DNA from 4 places in the Bradyrhizobium sp. URHA0013 genome. Region 1 is predicted to be linked to each of the others. Evidence: predicted binding sites of a transcription regulator. Region 1 holds the regulator's gene; each other region holds the start of a gene.

Region 1 (4,232 bases):
TGGCCAGCGACATCACGTCGGGCTCGACGCCAAGGCGGCGGTACGCGAACAGATCGCCGGTGCGACCCATGCCGGTTTGCACCTCGTCGAAGGCGAGCAACAGACCCTTCTCGTCGCAGAGCTGGCGCAACGCCCTCAGGAAGGCAGGCGTTGCCGAACGGACACCGCCCTCGCCCTGGATCGGCTCGATCAGGATTCCGGCGGTCTGCGGACCGATCGCCTTTTTCACCGCCTCGAGATCGCCATGCGCAACCTGGTCGAAGCCCTCCATCGGGGGGCCGAAACCTTCGAGATATTTTGCCGAACCCGTCGCGGCCAGCGTCGCCAGCGTGCGGCCATGGAACGCGCCTTCGAAGGTGATCATGCGATAGCGGTCGGGATGGCCCTTCGCGGCGTGATAACGGCGCACCACCTTGATCACGCATTCCAGCGCTTCGGCGCCGGAATTGCAGAAGAACACGAAATCCGCAAAACTTTCATTGCACAGGCGCGCGGCGAGCTTTTCGCCGTCCGGGCTCTGGAACAGGTTCGACATGTGCCAGAGCTTCGTGGCCTGCTCCTGCAACGCCGCGACCAGCGCCGGATGGGCATGGCCGAGCGCATTCACCGCCACCCCGGAGGTGAAATCGAGATAGCGCTCGCCATTGGTCGCGATCAGCCAGCAGCCTTCGCCACGCTCGAAACCGAGGTCGGACCTGGCGAAAACGGGGAGCAAATGCGGCGCTGCGCTGTTAGTCATGACGGTCACTTGAATGTTGCGGACGGTGTGAGCGTGCATTGCGCAACGCACCATCGACCGGCCCGGAAAACGAAACGTGCCGCCTCTTGCGGGCGGCACGTGCGACTATCTTAGGCTTGGTGAAACGGGTGTCAATGCCGCCCGGAAAGCCTCGCGAAACGCTGAATCCGTAGTCTTGCGGTGCCGATTTTGCGGGATTTAGTCACGGAACATGTGGAAGCGAGTCGGCGGACTCTTGCGCGGGAGTCACGCCATATTGTAGCGTTTGGATTGTCAGATACGACATCTCGTGCAGTGGTTCTGATCTTTAAGTCCTTATGTACCGGCGTAAACGTTCGGGCGTTCAAGACGCGCCCGGCGAGCCTTAAGGGATTCTGGCGGCACGGGTTTTTGAAGGCTTAGGCATTCGCTGCGAGGCCCCAGGATGGCTGGCGCGCAGCGAGGGAAAGGGTGCAATGACGGTTTTGACCTGGTCCGATGATCGCGTCGAGCAGCTGAAAAAGCTCTGGGAGGCCGGACTTTCGGCCAGCCAGATCGCGGCGGAGCTCGGCAATGTGACCCGCAATGCCGTGATCGGCAAAGTGCACAGGCTCGGCCTCTCGGGCCGCGCCAAGAGCCCTTCGTCGGCAGCGCCGCGGCCGCGCAAGGCGCGCCCCGCGCAGCACATGATGCGGGTGAGCCGCCCGATCTCGCGCGGCAACACCGCGCTGGCGCAGGCCTTCGAGGTCGAGGCTGAGCCGGATCCGGTCACCTATGACAACGTGGTGCCGATGAGCCAGCGGCTGTCACTGCTGGAATTGAACGAGGCGACCTGCCACTGGCCGGTCGGCGATCCCTCGAGCCCGGACTTCTTCTTCTGCGGTGGACGGGCGCTGTCCGGCCTGCCCTATTGCGCCCAGCACTCGCGCGTCGCGTACCAGCCGGCGTCGGATCGGCGGCGTGCACCGGTGAAGCCGGGGCCGCGGTAATTACGGCAAGTCGTCGCGCGAAGACGGCTCAACGATTTCAGTCTCGTCCCGGCCTAGTGCGCAATTGCGCATGGGGGCCGGGACCCATACTCGGAGCGCGCAGTTGTTGCGCGAAAGAGGTCACTCCGAGTCTTCGCCAAACCACGTTCGGTGATTATGGGTCCCGGATCAGCGCTCGCTTGTCCGGGACGACGTCGAAGAATTCGGGGACAGCTTGCCAAGAAACAAAGCTGCAACCCTACACCTGCTCCGCCTTCGCAAACCGATCATCCAGCGCGTAACCGGCCCCGCGGACGGTGCGGATCGGGTCCTGCTCGCGGCCGAGATTGAGCAGCTTGCGCAGGCGGCCGATATGCACGTCGACAGTGCGCTCGTCGATATAGATGTCGCGGCCCCAGACGCTGTCGAGCAGTTGCTCGCGCGAGAACACCCGTCCCGGGTGCTCCAGGAAGAACTCCAGCAGGCGATATTCGGTCGGACCGAGATCGATCGGCCGGCCGGAGCGCGCCACGCGGCGCTTGTCGCGGTCGAGCTCGATGTCGCCAAAAGCGAGGACGGTGGCGAGCCGCTCCGGGCTTGCGCGCCGCAGCAGGCCCTTCACGCGCGCCAGTAGCTCCGGCACCGAGAACGGCTTGACGATGTAATCGTCGGCGCCGGTCGCAAGACCCCGCACCCGCTCGCTCTCCTCGCCGCGCGCGGTGAGCATGATGATCGGCAGCTGCTTGGTCTCGGGACGGGTGCGAAGCCGCCGGCACAATTCGATGCCTGACAGGCCCGGCAGCATCCAGTCGAGCACGATCAGATCGGGGATGTGCTCCTTGAGGCGGGTGTCGGCGTCGTCGCCGCGCATCACCGTCTCGACGTCATAACCGTCGCCTTCGAGGTTGTAGCGGAGAAGCTCGGTCAGGGCTTCCTCGTCCTCAACCACCATAATGCGTGCGCCCATCGGGTCGTCGCTCCCTTAAGTCTTCAGGTGTTCGGTACCGTGTTGGCGAAGGTCGTCATGTCGCCCTTCGGCCGCTTGTCGGTGATCGCCTGGCCCTCGATCATGTAGAACACGGTCTCGGCGATGTTGGTGGCGTGGTCGCCGATCCGCTCGATGTTCTTGGCGCAGAACATCAGGTGAATACAGAACGAGATGTTGCGCGGATCCTCCATCATGTAGGTGAGGAGCTCGCGGAACAGCGAGGTGCAGATGGCGTCGACTTCCTCGTCACCCTTCCACACCGCCATCGCCGCCGGCAAATCATGCGCGGCATAAGCGTCCAGCACCGACTTGACCTGCTGCTGCACGAGGTCGGTCATGTGCTCGAGGCCGCGGAACAGCTTGAGCGGATGGAAGTCCGTCTCCAGCGCCGCAACGCGCTTGCCCATGTTCTTGGCGAGGTCGCCGATGCGCTCGAGATCGGTCGCGACGCGCATGGCGCCGACGATCTCGCGCAGATCGACTGCCATCGGCTGGCGCCGGGCGATGGTGAGCACCGCACGCTCCTCGATGCGCTTCTGCAGCGCGTCGAGCTCGGTGTCGATGGCGACGACGCGCTGGCCGAGCGGGACGTCGCGGCGGATCAATGCGTCGACGGACTCGACGATCATGCGTTCGGCGATGCCACCCATCTCGGCGACCAGGCGCGTGAGTTCCTGGAGGTCGGTGTCGAAGGCCTTTGCGGTATGTTCAGAACCCATGTCGCGTCTCCTAGCCGAACCGGCCGGTGATGTAATCCTGCGTGCGCCGGTCGGACGGCGACGTGAAGATCTTGCTGGTGTCGTCGAACTCGATCAACTCGCCGAGATACATGAAGGCGGTCTTGTCGGAGACGCGCGCCGCCTGCTGCATGTTGTGGGTGACGATCGCGATCGTGTAATCCTCGGACAGCTCCTGGATCAGCTCCTCGACCTTGGCGGTCGAGATCGGGTCGAGCGCCGAACAGGGTTCGTCGAACAGGATCACCTCGGGCCGCACCGCGACGGTACGGGCGATGCAGAGGCGCTGCTGCTGGCCGCCGGAGAGCGACAGGCCGGAGGCGTTGAGCTTGTCCTTGACCTCGTTCCACAGCGCGCCGCCGCGCAGCGCCTTCTCGACGCGGCCGTCCATCTCGGACTTCGAGATCTTCTCATAGAGACGGATGCCGAACGCGATGTTCTCGTAGATCGTCATCGGGAACGGCGTGGGCTTCTGGAATACCATGCCGACGCGGGCGCGCAGCAGATTGAGGTCCAGCTTGCCGTCGAGGATGTTGGTCTGGTCGAGCATGAGCTGACCGGTGGCGCGCTGACCGGGATAGAGGTCGTACATCCGGTTGAAGATGCGCAGCAGGGTCGACTTGCCGCAGCCCGACGGACCGATGAACGCCGTGACGCGGTTGGCGCCGAGCGTCAGGTTGATGTTTTTCAGCGCGTGGTGCTCGCCGTAATAGAAGTTCAGGTTGCGCACGGTCACCTTGGGGGGCGCCTCCGGCAGCACTGCCGCGTGCGGCAGTCCACCTGACGCGCTCATCGATACGGAAAGATCACTCATTTTGCGG
Region 2 (4,232 bases), 180 kb from region 1:
GCGTTTCGAGATCAACGTCCGCGAGGCCTCCGTGATGGGATTCGTCGGCGCCGGCGGCATCGGCCAGGAGCTGGTCGTCGCCATCCGCAAGTTCTATTACTCCGACGTCAGCGCCATCCTGCTCACCATCATCGTCACGGTCTTCATTATCGACATCAGCACCGGCTGGCTGCGCGGCCGCCTGTTCGGCAGGGAGACGCGGACGTGACGGGGCCGCAGGAGATCGACATCGCCGCGCTTCGCGCGCGCTACCCCGATGTGTTCGACCGGCCGGCCTCGGCGCGGCTCGCCATGCCGGGGATGATCGTCGCGGCGCTCGCGATCCTGATTTATGGCCTCGTCGATCTCGACTTCTCGCCCTCGCGCTTCGTCGCCGGCCTCAGCCAGCTCGGCTGGATCAGCCTGATGATGATTCCGCCGGATCCCGGTTCGTCGCTGCCGATCTATCTGAAGGCGCTGGGCGAGACGCTGTCGATCGCGCTGCTCGGCACGACGCTGGCTGCGGTGTTCGCGCTGCCGATCAGTCTTCTTGCCGCGCGTAACGTGGTGCCGTCGAGCATTTTGCGCTTCCCGATTCGACGTTTCCTGGATTCGATCCGCGGCGTCGATACGCTGATCTGGGCGCTGGTTTGGATCAACGTGGTCGGGCTCGGCCCGTTTGCCGGCGTGCTCGCCATTGCCGTGTCCGATTTCGGCGCCTTTGGAAAGCTGTTCTCGGAGGCGATCGAGGGCGCGGACCAGAAGCAGGTCGAGGGCATCCGCGCCTCCGGCGGCAGTGCGCTGCACGAGATCCGCTTCGGTCTGCTGCCGCAGGTTTTGCCCGTGATCGCCGGCCAAGTGCTCTATTTCATCGAGTCGAACACGCGTTCGGCTACCATCATCGGCATCGTCGGTGCCGGCGGTATCGGCCTCCAACTCGCCGAGCAGATCCGCGTGCTGGAATGGCAGAAGGTGTTGTTCCTGATCCTGATGATCCTGGTCGCGGTCGCCGCGATCGATTTCGTCTCGGGAAAACTGCGCTTCGCGATTATTGGGCGAAGGGCGGTGGCCTGATCACGATTTCGTAGGGTGGTAAAGCGCCGCGTGCGCACCAGTTCAATCGCAGTACTGGATGGATGGTGGGCACGGCGCAAGTGCGCCTTTGCCCACCCTACGACTCCACCAAAAATTCCACCCGCTCCGCCGCAAAGCGCGAATGCTTGGTGACCAGCGGCTTGCCGTCGAGATCGTGATCGGTGGCGTCGACCACCAGGATCGGCCGTCCCAGCGCCAGATCGAGCCGTGCGGCGTCGGTTGCGTCAACGATGCCGGCGGTGATCCGGGTCGCGCCGCGGCGATAGTCGCGGACGCCGTAATGCTCGAGCAATTTCGTCATCGAGCGGGTCGCGGCAAAGACGTCGCCCGCACCCGGAAACAGCTGCGCCGACAGCCACGTCGTGGAGACGCAGATCGGCGTGCGGTCGGCGAGGCGCATCGCCTCGATCCGCACCAGCGGTGCACCAGTCTTGAGGCCGAGTTCCCGCGCGAGTTCGCGGGTCGCGACATCATCGGACGCCTCGATCAACCGGCCATGCGGTTCGCGGCCGTCCGCGCCGACGATCTCGGAGAAACGAGTCCGCGATCGCAGCGGATAGGCGAGCTTCTGCGTCTCGACATAGGTTCCGCTGCCGCGTTCGGCCCGCACGATGCCGCGCTCGGCAAGCGCGGCCAGCGCGCGCCGCACGGTGTGGCGGTTGACGCGATAGGTTTCGGCGATCTCCACCTCGCCCGGCAGCTTGTCGCCGGCCGCAAAGCGGCCATCGGCGATACCGCGCTCGATGCCGTCGGCAACGAGGCGCCACAATGCGACGCCGGAGGAAGCTGTGTCTTGCATGCTCATGTGGCCGGGAAGCTACTCCAGAAATCACGCCCTTGTCACGAAACAGTCATGGCGCTCCGCTATCAAGTTGTCTAGTATCATAGACAACTTGGATTCGGCAAGTTCTGCAGAAAAGTCGGTGGATGTGGTGACCCAGCACAACAATCAGCAAGCCCAGCGCAAGGCCGCAATGGCCGTGCTGGCGCACGCGGAGGCGGGCGAGATCGCCGCTCGCCTCCGCGCTCTCGCTTTGCCGGCGCATCAGGATCTGCGCGCGCCGGAAAACGGCCTCGTCATGCTGCGCGGCCGGGTCGGCGGCGACGGCGCGCCGTTCAACCTCGGTGAAGCCACCGTGTCGCGCGCCGCGGTGCGGCTTGCGAGCGGCGAGGTCGGTTTCGGTTACACGCTCGGTCGCGACGGCGAGAAGGCGCGGCTGATCGCGCTGTGCGATGCGCTGGTGCAGTCCAGCGATTTCGGCGCCGCGGTGGAGCGGGATATTATCGCGCCGTTGCGTGAGCAGCTGATGGCCAAGCGCAAACAGGTGGCGGCCGAGACCGCCGCGACGAAGGTTGATTTCTACACCATGGTGCGCGGTGAGGGGTGAGATCATGACCACGATTGCGGAACTGCCGCCGGGGTTCGCCGACAAGGTGCTGTCGGCGCAATCGACCTTTCGCTCGGTCATGGACGCGATGGCGCGGCCGGGATCGGTCCAGCGCATCGTGCCGACATCAGGAGCGCCTCAAACGATGATGCGCGGCACGGCCGCGATCGCGCTGACGCTGTTCGACCACGACACGCCGCTCTGGCTCGATGCGCGCATGTCGGAAAGCACCGACGTGACAAAATGGCTGAAGTTCCACACCGGCGCACCGGTGGTGCAGGATCCCTCGATCGCCAGCTTCGCGCTGATCGGCGACGGCGGAGTGCTGCCTTCGTTCGAGCGCTTCGCGCTCGGCACCAGCGAATATCCGGATCGCTCGACCACATTGATCGTCCAGGTCGATAGCCTTGACGCCGGACGCAGCTTCGAGCTGCGCGGCCCCGGCATCGACGGTGTCGCCACGCTCCAGGCGTCGATCAAGCCGTTCGACCTGTTCGAGCGACTTCGTATTAACGAGGCGCTGTTTCCGCGCGGCGTCGATGTGGTGCTGGTGGCCGATGACGCCGTGGTTGCGATCCCGCGCACCACGCGTGTCGTGAGCAAGGGAAGCTAAGCATGTATGTCGCAGTCAAAGGCGGCGAACGCGCCATCGAGAACGCCCATCGCCTGCTCGCCAGTGCGCGGCGCGGCGATCAAAGCGTGCCGGAAATTTCCCTCGACCAGATCTCGGAGCAGCTTGGTCTCGCCGTGGACCGCGTCATGAGCGAAGGCTCGCTCTATGACCGCGAGCTCGCGGCGCTCGCCATCAAGCAGGCGCGCGGCGATCTGATCGAGGCGATCTTCCTGGTCCGTGCCTTCCGCGCCACGCTGCCGCGCTTCGGCGCCAGCGAGCCGGTCGAGACCGGCGCGATGCGGGTGCAGCGGCGGGTGTCCTCGACCTTCAAGGACATTCCCGGCGGCCAGATTCTCGGGCCGACCTTCGACTACACCCATCGCCTGCTCGATCCCTCGCTCGCCGAAGGCTTTGTGCCGGAAGCGCCAGCGACGGCCGAAGCATCGACAGTGCCCACACCGCGGGTGACGGATATCCTCGGCCGCGACGGCCTGATCGAGCCCTCGCCGCAAGCGGAAGAGGGCGCCAGCGTCGGCGACCTCACCCGCGAGCCGCTGAACTTTCCGGCGGATCGTGACCTGCGCCTGCAAAATCTCGCGCGTGGCGACGAAGGGTTCTTGCTGGCGATGGGCTATTCCACCCAGCGCGGCTACGGCCGCAACCATCCCTTCGCTGGCGAGATTCGCTTCGGCGAGGTCGATGTCGAATTTTCGGCGGAAGACGTCGGCTTCGCCGTGCCGCTCGGATCGATCGAGCTCACCGAGTGTCAGATGGTCAACCAGTTCAAGGGCTCCGCGACCGAAGCGCCGTGCTTCACGCGTGGCTATGGCCTCGCTTTTGGCCAGAGCGAGCGCAAGACCATGTCGATGGCGCTGGTCGACCGCGCGTTGCGCGCGCGCGAGCTGGGCGAAGAGGCGCTCGCCCCTGCGCAAGATGAAGAATTCGTGATGTCGCATTCGGACAACGTCCAGGCGACCGGCTTCGTCGAGCATCTCAAGCTGCCGCACTATGTCGACTTCCAGTCCGAGCTCGGCCTGTTGCGCAAGCTGCGCAAGGAATTCACTGAAGCCAATGCGCCTGATGCCATGAAGGAGGCCGCGGAATGAACGCGCCCGCCTACAATTTCGCCTATCTCGACGAACAGACCAAACGGATGA
Region 3 (4,232 bases), 650 kb from region 1:
TGGTCGCGGCTGCCTTGGTCGTCACGGTCGGCCTGGGTCTCGCCGGCACGCTGCTGGCGTTGAACAAAAAGCCCGCCACGGTGTTGCGGAATTTGTGACAAATGGTAGCGGGCGGCGGCACGGGAGCGAAATGGCACGATTCCGGCGATTAACCACGTCCGCTCGTCTGGATTGCAGGGAAGGGCGACATTCAGCCGCGCGTGGACGGTTGCAGCGGATGTGTTAGTTTCCCACATATCGAATGGGTTCGGAGCCCCGATTGTTAGCCAAAATTTAGTCGGCAGACATCGGTATCCGAGATAGAATTTGACGAACCGGCGGCGTGGCGACCCTCATGCCGGACCGGACCAACCAACGGGAATTCGACCATGTCGGACCTAGACCGCAATTACGCTTCTCCTTTCGGCAGGGCCGCCGGGCGTGTTGACGCCGCGACGGTCGATGCCGGCCTGCGCGCCTACATGCTGCGCATCTACAACTACATGAGCATCGGCCTGGCCATCACCGGCTTGGCCGCGCTCGGCGTCTACATGGCCGCCGTGACGGATGTTCCGACCCCGGAAGCCGTCCGCGTCGGCAAGCTGTTCCTGACGCCGTTCGGCTACGCGATGTTCGTCAGCCCCCTGAAGTGGCTGTTCATGCTCGCGCCGCTCGCCATGGTGTTCGTGATCTCGGCGGGCATCAACCGTCTCGCTCCCTCGACCGCCCAGATCCTGTTCTGGGTGTTCGCGGCGCTGATGGGCGTCTCGCTGTCCTCGATCTTCCTGGTGTTCACCCACACCTCGATCGTGCGGGTGTTCTTCATCACCGCGGCGACCTTCGGCGCGCTCAGCCTCTACGGCTACACCACCAAACGTGACATGAGCGGAATGGGTTCGTTCCTGTTCATGGGCCTGATCGGCATCGTCATCGCGAGCCTGGTGAACCTGTTCCTGGCGAGCTCGGTGCTGCAGTTCGTCGTGTCGGTGGTCGGCGTGCTGGTGTTCGCGGGCCTCACCGCCTGGGATACCCAGCGGCTGAAGAACGACTACATCTACGGCTACGCCTCGGCCGGCGGTGACATCGCAGAGCGTGCGGCCATCACCGGCGCGCTGTCGCTGTACCTGAACTTCATCAACCTGTTCACGCTGCTCCTGCAGCTCCTCGGCCAGCGCGACTAAGCGCCAGACCAGAGCGAACGACACCAGCCCCGGCCGAAAGGCCGGGGTTTTGGTTTGGGCGTGATGTTCCCTCAACCAACGTCATTGCGAGGAGCTCTTGCGACGAAGCAATCCAGAGTCCTTCCACGGACGCATTTCTGGATTGATTCGTTCCGCTCGCAATGACGACGTGGGGAGGCCGTTGCCTCTTCCAGTCGTCCCGGGAAGGCTCTAATCTTGCGGCATGTCCGCACCCGAAATCAGGCCCACCCTTGAGGCCGACCTGCCCGCCATCACCGCCATCTACCAGCAGGCTGTCCGCGAGGGCACCGCGACATTCGAGCTGGAGCCGCCCGACCTCACCGAGATGACGCGCCGCTACCGCACGCTGATCGACGGCGGCTATCCCTATTTCGTCGCCATCCTCGACGGGCGCGTTGCCGGCTACGCCTATGCCGGTGCCTACCGGCCGCGGCCGGCCTACCGCTTCACGGTCGAGAACTCGATCTATCTCGATCCCTCATTCCACCGCCGCGGCCTCGGAGCGCTCCTGCTGGAGCGGCTGATCGTCGAATGCGAGGCGCGCGGCTTCCGCCAGATGATCGCGGTGATCGGCGATTCCGCCAATGCCGGCTCGATCGGCGTGCACACCAAGGGCGGCTTCAAGATGATCGGCACGCATCCCAGCGTCGGGCTGAAATTCGGCCGCTGGCTGGACACGGTGATGATGCAGCGCGACCTCGGCGAGGGCGCGAAGAGCGTGCCGACAAAATAGGTCTCGTTGGGTGGGCAAAGCGAAGCGTGCCCACCATCACCAACGCGTTTGACGAAAGATGGTGGGCACGGCGCGATGCGCCTTTGCCCACCCTACAGCACCGAGCGCGCCGCTATACCACCGCCAGCTTGCGATCGATCACCAGGAGCACGCGCTCCAGCTCGTGGCCGCGGCGCAGGATCAGGCCCGTCGCCGAGATCACGCTGTACATGCCCTGCTTGCGCGCGAGGCGCGGATCCTTCTCGATGCGATAGATCGGCACTTCCGAAGCGCGGCGAAAGACCGAGAACACGGCGCGATCCTTGAGGAAGTCGATGGCGTAGTCGCGCCACTCGCCGTCGGCGACCATCCGGCCGTAGAGATTGAGAATACGGTGCAGCTCGAGCCGGTTGAACGTTACGCGGCTCGGTTGCGCATTCGATGCGGCGGGGCGCGCCGCCGCGCGCTGTTCGCTCGGATCGGCATCCTCCGACAGACTCATAGGCTGCCTCCTGTCGTATCAGCATGACCGCGTCCGCGAAGACCGTCCCCGGAACCGCGGATCATGACAGTTGCATGATCGCGCCAACTGTTCCCCACTGCAAGGGGCCCCGTAAGGACGTTGGACCGGAGCAAACCGCCCACACGCAGCGGTGGAACTCTGTCGCGGCAAACCGTCACGGGATCGTTAGCAGGAATCATAGTGTCGCCGCTTTTCCGCCAAGCGACTGCCGCCCTGCATTGCGAAAAGACTTGTGTGCGTTGACCCGGTCCTTTCGGTTCCGGATTCCTCAGCCCCCAGCCCCCCGGGGCCGTCAGGATCGGGTCTGTTCGCACGACAAGGAGGGCCAACGCGAGTTGGTCCTTTTTTGTTTGGGCCGGTTTTGTTTGTCCCGGGATGTTTTCGCCTCGACGGATCTCTTCCTCATCAGCGAGAACACTCCCTCCCCTCATCCTGTGGAGCCGCGAAGCGGCGTCTCGAAGGATCGAGGCCGAGCTGCCTCAGCAGGGCCTGCGTGGTTCGAGACGCGCGCAAGAGCGCGCTCCTCACCATGAGGATTGAGACTGTGCTTGAATCGGAAAATTCGAAGTGTGCGCGTTAGTGCAGCGACGTGTACGCCGCGCCCAGCATCGGGCCCGGCTTTTCCCGGCTGCCGTCCTGGACGTAGACCACAGCACCGTCGACGCCGTCGCGCGTGAGGTTCTCGATCGGCACCGTCCAGCTTTCCGGACGGCCGGTCCAGTCGCCGACCTTGAGCAGGTTGCGCACCACGTTGTGATAGATGACCTGCTGTCCGCGATTTTCACCGCGGCTGATCGCGATCGGCACCGACTTCGCAATCGAGCAGATCCAGACCTCGCCATGGGACGCCGTCGGCTCCTTGCTCGCGGCCACCGAGACGTTGATCTGCTTGCCCGCGAGCGACATCGTCACCGGCACGCTCATCACACCAGTGCCCGTGTCGGTTTTGCCGATCGCGCTTTCGATGCCAGTGCGATCGCTGCCCACGACATGCGTGGAGCCGTTGACCACGACCTGCGGCGTGTAGACTTCGCGGTCGCCGCGCATGCGCGAATAGGCACGCTGCCGTGCAGAGAAGCGCGAATCGGCCAATGTGTCCTTCCAGCCGAGATAGTCCCAATAGTCGATCGGCATGCTCAGCGCGATGATCGAGGGATCGCGGGCGAGGTCGCCGATGATCTTGTCGGCCGGCGGGCAGGAGGAGCAGCCCTGCGAGGTAAACAATTCGACAACGGCGCGGGGATCAGCCTCGGCAGGACGAATGACGGCGACGATCGCACAGAGACCAAGTGCACCCGACCAGAGGGCGCCGGACCAACGTGAAACCAGATGAGAAGCCGTCATTGTTGTCATGTCGAACGCCGCACACCATTGCTCGCGAGAGGGAAAGCTTACCGCCGGATGGTCACCGTAGTCTTACGGGCCTCACACATTCGTCCGCCACAGCAGCCGTCCAGGGCGTGAGGTTCTCCGCCGGGCGGGCCATCCGAAGCCTCCCGCAAACGCGTGAAGGCGGCCTTGTGATAGGCCGCCTTCGTGTAACCTACTACTCACTTCGCAGTGAGCCACCGTTCACAAATCCGCGCTTACGCCGCGAGCTTGCGCAGCACGTAGTGCAGGATGCCGCCGTTGCGGTAGTATTCGAGCTCGTCCAGCGTATCGATGCGGCAGAGCAGCGAAACGCGTTGCAGCGAACCGTCGCCGGAGACGATCTCCGCGGTCAGCTTCTGGCGCGGCTTGAGGTCGCCGATGAGGCCGCGCAGCGTGACCTTCTCGTCGCCCTTCAGACCGAGCGACGACCAGGAGGTGCCGTCCT
Region 4 (4,232 bases), on a different contig from region 1:
CGGGCGCAAGCAAGCCGGTGCTCTGCACCTCGCGGCCGAGCCCGCACAGCGTCTTCTCGTTGAAGATCGGAATGAGGCTCCGCGTCGGTCCCTCGTAGACGACGAGACGGACCGAGTTGGAGCCGATGTCGATGACGGCGACGCTCGAGCCGCGCTTGCGCGGCCGCTTCACGTCGACGATCCCGGATCAGGATTGATGACGTTCATTACGGCGCGTGAGGCGGCGCGGCGAGGATTCCTTGAGCGACTTACCACGGCCAGACAGACTCGGATTTGTCATGAAGTAGTTGTGGACGTTGAAAGGCTCCTCGCCCTTCGCGGTCTTCATACGCGTTGAGGACCCGTCCGGCAACAATTGCCAGCTCTGTTCATTGTCCTTGAGATTCGCAACCATGATCTGTTCGAGAACCTGCTGATGCACCGTGGGATTTTGCAGCGGACACAGCACCTCGACGCGGCGGTCGAGGTTGCGCGGCATCATGTCCGCCGAGGAGATATACACAGCCGCTTTCGCGCTCGGCAGGCCCTGGCCCATGCCGAAGCAGTAGATTCGGCCGTGTTCGAGGAATCGTCCGATGATCGACTTGACGCGGATGTTTTCCGACAGGCCGGGAATGCCGGGCCTGAGGCAGCAGATACCGCGCACCACGAGTTCGACCTGCACGCCGGCCTGTGAGGCCTCGTAGAGCGCGTCGATGATGTCGGGGTCGACCAGCGCGTTCATTTTCATCCAGATCGCACCAGGCCGGCCGTGTCGCGCATGCGCAGTCTCGCCCTGGATGTGCTCGATGATGCGCTTGCGCAAGGTCAGCGGCGAGACCGCCATCTTTTCCAGATCGCTCGGCGCAGCGTAGCCGGTGATGAAGTTGAACACGCGCGCGGCGTCGCGGCCGATGGTCGGCTCCGAGGTGAAGTAGGAGAGGTCGGTGTAGATGCGCGCGGTCACCGGGTGGTAATTGCCTGTGCCGGTGTGGACGTAGGTCGTTAGGCTGCCGCCCTCGCGGCGCACCACCATCGAGAGTTTCGCGTGCGTCTTCAGTTCGAGGAAGCCGTAGACGACCTGCACGCCGGCGCGTTCGAGGTCGCGCGCCCAGCGGATGTTGGCCTCCTCGTCGAAGCGGGCCTTCAGCTCGATCAGCGCGGTGACGGATTTGCCGGCTTCGGCGGCTTCCACGAGCGCACGCACGATCGGCGAGTTGCTGGAGGTGCGGTAGAGCGTCTGCTTGATGGCGACGACGTCGGGGTCGCGCGTGGCCTGCTGGAGAAACTGCACCACGACGTCGAAGGATTCGTAGGGGTGATGGACGACGAGGTCCTTCTGTCGGATCGCAGCGAAGATGTCGCCGCCTTGCTCGCGCACGCGCTCGGGATGGCGCGGCACATAAGGGGTGAATTCCAGGTCGGGCCGGTCGAGGCGGGTGAGCTGCGAGAGCTCGTTCATGGCGAGCACGCCGTCGACCAGGAACACCTCGTCGTCGGCGGTCGACAGCGCGTGCTGCACGAAGCTGCGCAGCTGTTCCGGCATCTTGGCGTCGATCTCGAGTCGGATCACGGAGCCGCGGCGACGGCGCTTCAGCGCCGTCTCGAACAGGCGGACGAGATCCTCGGCCTCTTCCTCGATTTCGAGTTCGGAGTCGCGGAGGACGCGGAATGCGCCCTGGCCGTGCAGATTGTAGCCGGGGAACAGGCGGTTGATGAACAGAGCGGTGGCCTGCTCCAGGGAGATCAGCCGGACGACCTTGCCCTCGGCCGGCAGGCGGATGAAGCGGTCGATCTTGCCGGGCATGCGGATCAACGCGTTCATCTGCTTGCCGTCGGCGGCGCGCGTGAGCTGGAGCGCGATGGTGAAGCCGAGGCTCGGAATGAACGGGAAGGGGTGGGCCGGGTCGATCGCGAGCGGCGTCAGCAGCGGGAACACGTTGCTGAGGAAGTAGTCCTCGATCCAGGTTCGTTCCGCCTTGGTGACTTCCTTGCCCTCGACCAGCACGATGCCCTCGTCGGCGAGCGTGCCGCGCAGGTCGCGCCAGATTGCCTGCTGGTCGGACGCAAGCTGCGAGACGGTCCGGTTGATGAGCGCGAGCTGCTCGGACGGGGTCAGACCGTCGGGGCTGCGCTCGGCAATGCCCTCGCGCACCTGGGCCTTAATGCCGGCGACGCGGACCATGAAGAACTCGTCGAGGTTATTCGCTGAAATCGACAGGAATCGCACCCGCTCCAGCATGGGGTGGCTGGGATTGACCGATTCCTCCAGGACGCGGCGGTTGAAGTGCAGCCAGGACAGCTCGCGATTGATGAACCGCTCGGGGCTCGATGCGATCGCCGGCGGGCCTTCGGCTTCCGGGGCTTTTTCTTTAACTTCAACAGCTTGCGCAGAGTCCATCAGAAGTCGATCCATCCAGTTCGCCCCAATTTGCGACTTACGCGCAAAACCCGCGGGAGCATGTGTTAGAGCGATGACGTTTCGATGACATTGATGTTCCGCCGCCCGGCCGCGTCAAGCCGCCTTGGTCAGACATCCCGGAGCAGCTCGGCTGCCAGGGCCCGGGTGACGGGACGGCCAAGGCGCAGGGCCTCGGTGTCCAGCAGGTCGACAGCCCGTCGGGCGGCGGCCGAGGACCGCTCCAGGCGAGTGGCGAGGTAGCTGACCACGCTCTCGTCCACCGCGAGCTGGCGGTCGGCGCAGAATTTGACGATCAGGCCGCGGAAGAGCTGATCGTCAGGCGGCAGCAGCGAGATAACAGGGACGGCGCGGAGCCGCGAGCGCAGGTCGGCAAGCTCGATCTCGAGAGAAGCGGGCGCCTCGCGTCCGGTGAAGAGGACGTAGGCGCCGTCCTCGCGCGCCAGATTCATCAGATGGAACAGGGCGCGCTCGTCGAATTCCCTGGCCTTGGGGTCCTCGACCACCAGCGCGCCGGTGGCGAGCGCAGCCGGGACGGCTTCGGCGGTCAGCCCATTGGCCGTGGTCGAGCGGGCGCCTGAAGCCTCGGCCCAGATCGCGGCGAGATGGCTTTTGCCGCTTCCTTCCGGGCCGGCCAGCCACATGATCCGGTTCGGCCATTCCGGCCAGGCGTCGATGAGGGCAAGACCGGCGGCATTAACGGGGCCTTCGAGGAAATTGTCCCGGCTCAGGCTCTCCGCATGCGGAAGCGAAAACGCCAATTGTCGGGGATGAACGCGGCCTGGCACGCTTGCTTTGCTCCGTGCCGGCGTGCCGGCTTCGTTTGACGAGATGCGACTTCATCGAGCGGGAGTTGGCCTTTTACGGGGCCGCTTCCCAACTCACTTGGCCTCGATCGTGCTCATGTGCCGCAACCACTCAACGAGATAGAGCGACACGGAGGAGAGCGTGAAGACCGTTACGAGGCCCATCAGGATGATATCATAAGGACCGGCTTTGAAGCCGAAGGCGAGGGCGGCCAGCACCAGCGCCGCGAACGCTACCTGAGCCACAGTGTTGAGCTTGGATACCTTCGAGGGCTTCATCTCCACAGGGCGGTCGAACAGCCACGATATGATCACGGCGGCGACGATCATGATGTCGCGCGAGACCACTAAGATGACGATCCAACGCGGAATCGCGCCCCAGATGCCCAAGGCCATGTAGATCGAGACCAGCAGCGCCTTGTCGGCGAGCGGGTCGAGCAAGGCGCCGAGCTCGCTCGTCATGTTGAAGCGCTTGGCAAGGAAGCCGTCGACCGCGTCGCTGATGCCGGCGATCAGGAAGACGGCGAACGCCACCTCCATTTGGCTCGACACGATGGCCCAGACGATGATCGGGACCAGCATGATGCGGCCCAAAGTAATGATGTTCGGTATACTCACACGGCGCTTCCCGGCACCCGGCCTGACCTCGAATTCGGCCCTTTGGAGGCTGAACCGGTTGATATCTCTACATAGTATACGGAGGCGCGCCATGCGAGCCATTGCGCGTCCCCGGAATTCGACGTAACCAGCCGCAAACCCACTGGAAATCGGGCATGACCGACCGCAAAAACGGCCTCACTTACGCCGATTCAGGCGTCGATATCGACGCGGGCAACCGCCTGGTCGACCTGATCAAGCCAATGGTGCGCGCAACCGCGCGGGCCGGCGCCGACGCCGAAATCGGCGGATTCGGCGGCCTGTTCGACCTCAAGGCGGCCGGTTTCAAGGATCCCATCCTGGTGGCCGCGACCGATGGCGTTGGCACCAAGGTCAAGATCGCGATCGAGACCGGCCTGCATGGCGGGATC

The links. The regulator PhoB, encoded in region 1, activates phosphate uptake and scavenging genes when phosphate is short. The targets are predictions, from matches to a motif close to TGTCATNNANCTGTCAT.
Region 2: phnF (phosphonate metabolism transcriptional regulator PhnF) is a predicted target of PhoB. The motif match lies at 1,913-1,929, and genes of this name have one in related genera.
Region 3: N551_RS0107305 (DUF2794 domain-containing protein) is a predicted target of PhoB. The motif match lies at 2,459-2,475, and genes of this name have one in related genera.
Region 4: N551_RS0127735 (RNA degradosome polyphosphate kinase) is a predicted target of PhoB. The motif match lies at 2,454-2,470, and genes of this name have one in related genera.

What each region holds. Positions count from the first base shown of each region.
Region 1 is NZ_JADK01000003.1:846,044-850,275, forward strand. Features, by position in the region: gene N551_RS0104240 (aspartate aminotransferase family protein) at 1-739, opposite strand, end outside; gene N551_RS0104245 (GcrA family cell cycle regulator) at 1,195-1,707, shown strand; gene phoB (phosphate regulon transcriptional regulator PhoB) at 1,946-2,653, opposite strand; gene phoU (phosphate signaling complex protein PhoU) at 2,677-3,393, opposite strand; gene pstB (phosphate ABC transporter ATP-binding protein PstB) at 3,404-4,225, opposite strand; gene pstA (phosphate ABC transporter permease PstA) at 4,222-4,232, opposite strand, start outside.
Region 2 is NZ_JADK01000003.1:665,342-669,573, reverse strand. Features, by position in the region: gene phnE (phosphonate ABC transporter, permease protein PhnE) at 1-208, shown strand, start outside; gene phnE (phosphonate ABC transporter, permease protein PhnE) at 205-1,053, shown strand; gene phnF (phosphonate metabolism transcriptional regulator PhnF) at 1,151-1,879, opposite strand; gene phnG (phosphonate C-P lyase system protein PhnG) at 1,998-2,462, shown strand; gene phnH (phosphonate C-P lyase system protein PhnH) at 2,467-3,075, shown strand; gene N551_RS0103375 (carbon-phosphorus lyase complex subunit PhnI) at 3,078-4,181, shown strand; gene N551_RS0103370 (alpha-D-ribose 1-methylphosphonate 5-phosphate C-P-lyase PhnJ) at 4,178-4,232, shown strand, end outside.
Region 3 is NZ_JADK01000003.1:1,491,067-1,495,298, reverse strand. Features, by position in the region: gene N551_RS0107320 (ABC transporter permease) at 1-98, shown strand, start outside; gene N551_RS0107315 (Bax inhibitor-1/YccA family protein) at 369-1,160, shown strand; gene N551_RS0107310 (GNAT family N-acetyltransferase) at 1,384-1,914, shown strand; gene N551_RS0107305 (DUF2794 domain-containing protein) at 2,027-2,395, opposite strand; gene N551_RS0107300 (thioredoxin family protein) at 2,993-3,769, opposite strand; gene acnA (aconitate hydratase AcnA) at 4,003-4,232, opposite strand, start outside.
Region 4 is NZ_KI912426.1:1,519,051-1,523,282, forward strand. Features, by position in the region: gene ppx (exopolyphosphatase) at 1-172, opposite strand, end outside; gene N551_RS0127735 (RNA degradosome polyphosphate kinase) at 188-2,380, opposite strand; gene N551_RS0127740 (DnaA ATPase domain-containing protein) at 2,509-3,186, opposite strand; gene N551_RS0127745 (CDP-alcohol phosphatidyltransferase family protein) at 3,280-3,822, opposite strand; gene purM (phosphoribosylformylglycinamidine cyclo-ligase) at 3,978-4,232, shown strand, end outside.